Linked DNA regions of Azoarcus olearius. The protein of the gene in region 1 interacts with the protein of each later gene in a pairwise test. Links are inferred from orthologs where the notes say so. Each region holds a gene or a part of one and is shown on either strand. Other genes may lie near its edges. The genes, in order: recR and recO.

What was found.
Region 2: the proteins of recR (region 1) and recO interact in binary tests that used the Escherichia coli proteins (3 or more experiments, as listed by UniProt). The link is inferred for Azoarcus olearius from one-to-one orthologs.

The regions. Positions count from the first base shown.
Region 1 is NZ_CP016210.1:1,070,152-1,073,288, forward strand. Bases 247-3,066 are described here. They hold recR (recombination mediator RecR), read left to right. Parts: upstream 247-1,266; coding sequence 1,267-1,866; downstream 1,867-3,066. Other genes in these bases: dnaX (DNA polymerase III subunit gamma/tau), read left to right, coding at 247-811; dqs_RS05090 (YbaB/EbfC family nucleoid-associated protein), read left to right, coding at 863-1,186; petA (ubiquinol-cytochrome c reductase iron-sulfur subunit), read left to right, coding at 2,048-2,641; dqs_RS05105 (cytochrome b), read left to right, coding at 2,645-3,066. In the rest of the region: more of dnaX, read left to right, coding at 1-246; more of dqs_RS05105, read left to right, coding at 3,067-3,137. UniProt on the Escherichia coli protein: May play a role in DNA repair. It seems to be involved in an RecBC-independent recombinational process of DNA repair. It may act with RecF and RecO.
Region 2 is NZ_CP016210.1:1,885,817-1,888,875, forward strand. The notes cover bases 318-3,059. They hold recO (DNA repair protein RecO), read left to right. Parts: upstream 318-1,193; coding sequence 1,194-1,925; downstream 1,926-3,059. Other genes in these bases: era (GTPase Era), read left to right, coding at 318-1,169; dqs_RS08710 (pyridoxine 5'-phosphate synthase), read left to right, coding at 1,922-2,671; acpS (holo-ACP synthase), read left to right, coding at 2,686-3,059. In the rest of the region: rnc (ribonuclease III), read left to right, coding at 1-258; more of era, read left to right, coding at 255-317. UniProt on the Escherichia coli protein: Involved in DNA repair and RecF pathway recombination.

The DNA.
Region 1 (3,137 bases):
GACGCCCCAGATGCAAAGCGCCGGCGCCGGGATGCCGCCAAATGCGGTCGCGGCGACGAACCGGCCCGTTCCGCCCGCGGCGACGACGGCCGCCCCGGCCCCTGTGTCGGCCGCGCCTGTGCCGCAGGCACCGTCTTCCTCCGCCGCGCCTCCTGCGCCCGCAGCGCCGGTGGCGCCGCCCGAGGGGCCGGCGGTTTCCCCGCCGGCGGGCGACGTTCCGCCGTGGGAGGAGCTGCCCCCGGAAGCGCAGTGGGACGAGGGTGACAGGGCCGCAGCGGGCGGTGCCGAGCGCTTCGACGAGGAATTGAACGACGCGCCGCCGCGTCCGGCCCCGCTTGCGGTCGTCAGACCCTCTACGGCGCCGGCGGTAGCACCCGCCGCGGACGAAGCACCCGGGGACGCCGTGCTGGCAGCCCCGCAGGCGCTGGCGGCGGGCGACTGGCGGTCCTTGGTACGTGCCCTCGGGCTGACCGGCATGCTGCGGGAGCTGGCGCAGCACTGCGAGTGGGTGGGGCTGGATGGCGAGCAGCTCGAGCTGCGCCTGTCGGCCACCCATCGCCATCTGCTCGATATCAACCGCAGCGCGCCCGAGCGGTTGCAGGAACAACTCGGCGCCGCGTTGGGGCGCACGCTCCGGGTCCGGATCGTCATCGGTACCATCGAGGGTGAGACGCCCGCCCAACGCGACGAAATCGAGCGTCGGCAGCGCCACGCCGAAGCGGTCGCGGCGCTCGAATGCGACCCCTTCGTGCGTGAATTGATCGAGCGCTTCGATGCCACGCTGCTCGAAGACACGGTACGGCCGCTCTAGGCCTGCCCCCACGGCTAACCCATCCCTTCCTTCCCAGCGGAGAACATGATCATGATGAAAGGCGGTATTGCCGGCCTGATGAAGCAGGCCCAGCAGATGCAGGACAACATGAAGAAGATGCAGGACCAGCTCGCCAGCGTCGAGGTCGAGGGTCAGGCCGGCGCAGGCGTCGTCAAGGTGGTGATGACCTGCAAGTACGACGTGCGGCGCGTCAGCATCGACGACGCGGTGATGGACGACAAGGAAATGCTGGAAGACCTCGTCGCGGCGGCGCTCAACGACGCGGTCCGCAAGGTCGAGACCACCACGCAGGAAAAGATGGCGGGCTTCACGGCCGGCCTCAACCTGCCGCCGGGGTTCAAGCTTCCGTTCTGAGATCAACAGTCTCCACGCCGAATGCGTTCGCCGCCCCGCGAGGGGGCGGAGAGGCGCTTGAGGCGGCCCGACGCGTACCGATGTCCTCTCCTCCTTCCAGTCTCGACGAACTCATCGCCGCGCTGCGCTGCCTGCCTGGCGTCGGGCCGAAGTCCGCGCAGCGCATGGCCTACCACCTGCTGCAGCGCGACCAGCGCGGCGCGGCGCGGCTGGCGGGGGCGCTCGGCCATGCGCTCGAAGTGCTGCGCCATTGCCAGCGCTGCAACAACTTCTCCGAAGAGGCGGTCTGCCAGCGCTGCGCCAATCCGCGGCGCGACCCCGCGACGCTCTGTGTCGTCGAGATGCCCGCCGATCTGGCCATGATCGAGCAGACCCAGTCCTACAACGGCCTGTACTACGTGCTGATGGGGCGTTTGTCGCCACTCGACGGCGTGGGACCGCGCGAACTCGGGCTCGAACGCCTGATCGCGCGTGCGACCGACGGTGAGGTCAAGGAAGTCATCCTCGCGACCAACTTCACCAACGAGGGCGAGGCGACGGCGCACACCGTGGCCACGCTGCTCGGCGCGCGCGGGGTCAAGGTCAGCCGCATCTCACGCGGCGTGCCCGTCGGTGGCGAACTCGAACACACCGACACCGGCACGATTGCCCAGGCGCTGGTCGAGCGGCGCGCGTTCTGAACGCGTGCTGCAGTGCGGCAGGCGGCGCTTTCCTAGCCCCTGATCGAAGCAGGGTGATCGCTTTGAAAGCCTTGTGCCGACTGGATTTTCCGACTTCGCGCTTTCTCTGCTGCAGCGACTCCGATATAATCCGAAGGTTTTTTGTATCCGGTCTTTGGTTTTCCTTTCAGGGAAGAGGGTCATGAGCGTTGAACAAAAGATGGACAACGGCCGCCGCACGCTGTTGCTGGCGACGTCCGCCGCAGGCGGCGTCGCGGCGGTGGCCACGGCGGTGCCGTTCGTTGCCAGTCTGACGCCGTCCGAGCGCGCCAAGGCAGCAGGGGCGCCGGTCGAGGTCGATGTGGGCAAACTCGCCCCGGGCGAGATGATGACGGTGGAATGGCGCGGCAAGCCCGTGTGGATCCTGCGTCGCACCCCCGAAATGCTGGCGTCGCTGGACAAGACGGACGACAAGGTCAGCGATCCGCAGTCCGACAAGCTGCAGCAGCCCGAGTACGCCAAGAACAAGCATCGCTCGATCAAGCCCGAGTACCTGATCGCGGTCGGCATCTGCACCCACCTTGGCTGCTCGCCGTCCGACAAGTTCAAGGTCGGCGCCGAAAGCGGCGTCGGTGCGGACTGGCCCGGCGGCTTCCTGTGCCCCTGTCATGGCTCGCAGTTCGACCTCGCCGGTCGCGTCTACAAGAGCATGCCGGCGCCGGACAACCTCGAGATTCCTCCGCACAAGTACGTCGCGGACACCACCATCCTCGTCGGTGAAGACGGAAAGGCCTAAGCGATGACGACCAAATCCCAAGCCTTGCTGAACTGGGTCGACGAGCGCTTCCCGCTCACTTCGTCGATCAAGGGTCATCTGACCGAATACTACGCGCCGAAGAACTTCAACTTCTGGTACTTCTTCGGCTCGCTGGCGCTGCTGGTGCTGGTGATCCAGATCGTCACCGGCATCTTCCTGGTGATGCACTACAAGCCGGACGCATCCCTGAATGCCGCCGGTGTGCCGGTCGCGTTCGCCAGCGTCGAGTACATCATGCGCGACGTGCCGGGCGGCTGGCTGATCCGCTACCTGCACTCCACCGGCGCATCCGCGTTCTTCATCGTGGTGTACCTGCACATGTTCCGCGGCCTGCTCTACGGTTCCTACCGCAAGCCGCGCGAACTCATCTGGATCTTCGGCACGCTGATCTTCCTGGCGTTGATGGCGGAGGCCTTCATGGGCTACCTGCTGCCGTGGGGTCAGATGTCGTTCTGGGGCGCCCAGGTGATCGTGA
Region 2 (3,059 bases), 820 kb from region 1 along the record:
CCCTTGCTGGCGGAGGTGGAGCCGGGCGCTCCCGCCAAGGATCCCAAGACGGCGTTGCAGGAGTGGTTGCAGGGGCGCAAGTCGCCGTTGCCCACCTATGTCATGGTCCAGGTCACCGGTGAAGCGCATGCACAGGAATTCGAAGTGGCGTGCGAAGTCGAAAAGCACAAGGTGCGCACCGTGGGGCGCGGTACCAGCCGCCGGATTGCCGAGCAGCGCGCCGCCGAACTCGCGCTTGCCCAGTTGAGGAAGAAATGAAGATCGAAGAAGCGGTCCCTTCCGCAAAGCCGGGCTTCAGGACCGGTTTTGTGGCCATCGTCGGGCGGCCCAACGTCGGCAAGTCGACGCTGCTCAACCGCTTGATCGGTCAGAAGATCAGCATCGTCTCCAGCAAGGCCCAGACTACCCGCCACCGCGTCACCGGCATCCTGACCAATGAGGGCGCGCAGTTGGTCTTCGTCGATACGCCGGGCTTCCAGACCCAGCACCGCAACGCGCTCAACCGCTCGATGAACCGCACGGTGTCGCAGGTGCTGGGCGATGTCGACCTGGTCTTCTTCGTGATAGAGGCGGGCCGCTTCGGCGAGGACGATCGCAAGGTGCTGGAGGTGATTCCGGCCGATGCGCAGGTGGTGCTGGTGATCAACAAGGTCGATCAGCTGAAGGACAAAAGCCGGCTGCTGCCTTTCATCGACCAGGTGCGCGCCGCGCGCGAATTCGTCGAGATCGTGCCGTTGTCGGCCGAGCGCGGCAGCAACGTCGAGGCGCTGGTGGGGGCGGCGACGCCGCTGTTGCCGGAAGGTGCGCCGATGTACGAGGAAGACGAGATCACCGACCGCAGCGAGCGCTTCCTTGCCGCCGAATTCCTGCGCGAGAAGCTGTTCCGGCTGCTCGGCGACGAGTTGCCGTATGGCATTGCGGTGGAAATCGAGAAGTTCGAGACCGAAGGCAACCTGCGCCGCATCCACGCCGCGGTGATCGTCGACAAGGCGGGGCACAAGGGCATCGTCATCGGCAAGGGCGGCGAGAAGCTCAAGCGGGTTTCGACCGAGGCCCGCGTCGAACTCGAGAAGCTCTTCGACGGCAAGGTTTTCCTCGAGGTCTGGGTCAAGGTCAAGAGCGGCTGGGCGGACGACGAACGCGCGCTGAAGAGCCTCGGCTACGAGTAAGCGCCGGAGCGGGGACGGCACGCGGTGGCGGTCAAGCAGCGCATCGACCAACAGTCGGCCTGGGTACTGCACACGCTGCCGTGGCGCGAAACCAGCCTGATCGTCGAGGTCTTTTCCCGCGATCACGGCCGCCTGGCGCTGGTGGCAAAGGGTGCGCGCAGGCCGCATTCCGCTTTTCGTGGCGTGCTGATGGCGTTCCAGCCCTTGTTGATGGATTGGTCTGGCGGAGGCGAGGTGCGCACGCTGGTCCGTGCCGAATGGCAAGGCGGCCAACCGCTGCTGACCGGCCAGGCCTTGCTGTGCGGCTATTACCTCAACGAGTTGCTGGTCAAACTCACCCCGCGCGACGATCCCCATCCCAACCTCTTCGTCGCCTATGCCGACGCAGTGCGCGAACTTGGCCTCGGCAGACCGCCGCCGCCAGTGTTGCGCCAGTTCGAACTCGCGTTGATGCAGGAACTTGGCTACGGCATCGAACTGTTCCATGACGTGCAGAGCGGCGAGGCCGTCCGGGGCGATGCGACCTACGCTTATATAATCGAAGGCGGTCCGGCGGCACTGGACGCGCCCGGCGATGCCCCGCCGGATCTGCCGGTGGTGAGCGGCCAGACCCTGCTCGACATGGCCGCCGGCGACTTTTCCCGCAGCGAGACGCTGGCCCAGTCCAAGCGGCTGCTGCGTGTGTTGATCAATCACTATCTCGGCGGACAGCCGCTGCAGTCCCGCCGCGTCCTTCAGGAGTTGCTCGAACTGTGATCGAACTCGGCGTCAATATCGACCACGTCGCCACGCTGCGCCAGGCGCGCCGCACCTGGGAGCCGGACCCGACCTGGGCCGCGGTAGAAGCCCATCTCGGTGGAGCGGACGGCATCACCGTGCATCTGCGCGAAGACCGCCGTCACATCCAGGACGACGATGTCCGCCGCCTGCGCGAACTCACCCAGATCAAGCTCAACCTCGAGATGGCGGCCACCGACGAGATGGTCGGTATCGCGCGCAGCATCAAGCCGGAAATGGCGATGCTGGTGCCGGAGGGCCGCCACGAGGTCACCACCGAAGGGGGGTTGGACATCGTGTCGCAGGAAGCGCGCCTGAAGGACGTGATCGCCCGGCTGGCGGACGCCGGCATCGTCACCAGTGTCTTCATCGATGCGGAGATCGCCCAGATCGACGCCGCCGCGCGCATCGGCGCCAGGGTGTGCGAGATCCACACCGGCCCCTATGCCCACGCCTTTCACGCCCAGGGGCGCGATGCTGAAAGCCCGGCGGTGCTGGCCGAGATCGACAAGATCCGCCGCGCCGGCGAAGCCATCTGCAGCCACGGCATGCGCTTCAACGCCGGCCATGCGCTCAACTACTACAACGTGCAACCGATTGCCCGGTTGCCCGGCATCCGCGAACTGCACATCGGCCACGCCATCGTCAGCCGCGCGGTCTTTTCCGGCATCCGCGAGGCGGTAGCGGAGATGAAGCGCCTGATGCGCGAGGCGGCCGCCGGCTGAGCCGGGGAGGGCGCATGATCCACGGCATCGGAACCGACATCGTCCACATCGCCCGCATCCGGACCTCGCTGGAGCGTCACGGCGAGCGCTTCGCGGAGCGCATCCTGGCCGAATCCGAGCGCGAGGCATGGCGCGCGAGCCGCGATCCCGCGCGCTTCCTCGCAAAGCGTTTCGCCGCCAAGGAAGCGTTCGGCAAGGCGCTCGGCACCGGCGTTGCGGTGCCGGCCACGCTGCACGCAGTGGCCGTGGATCACGATGCGCTCGGCAAGCCGCTCTATCGATACGGCGACGGCCTGCGCACCTATCTGGACGACCGGCGCCTGAATGCCCACCTGAGCCTGACCGACGAAAACGACTATGTGGTCGCCTTCGCGGTAATCGAGACCCG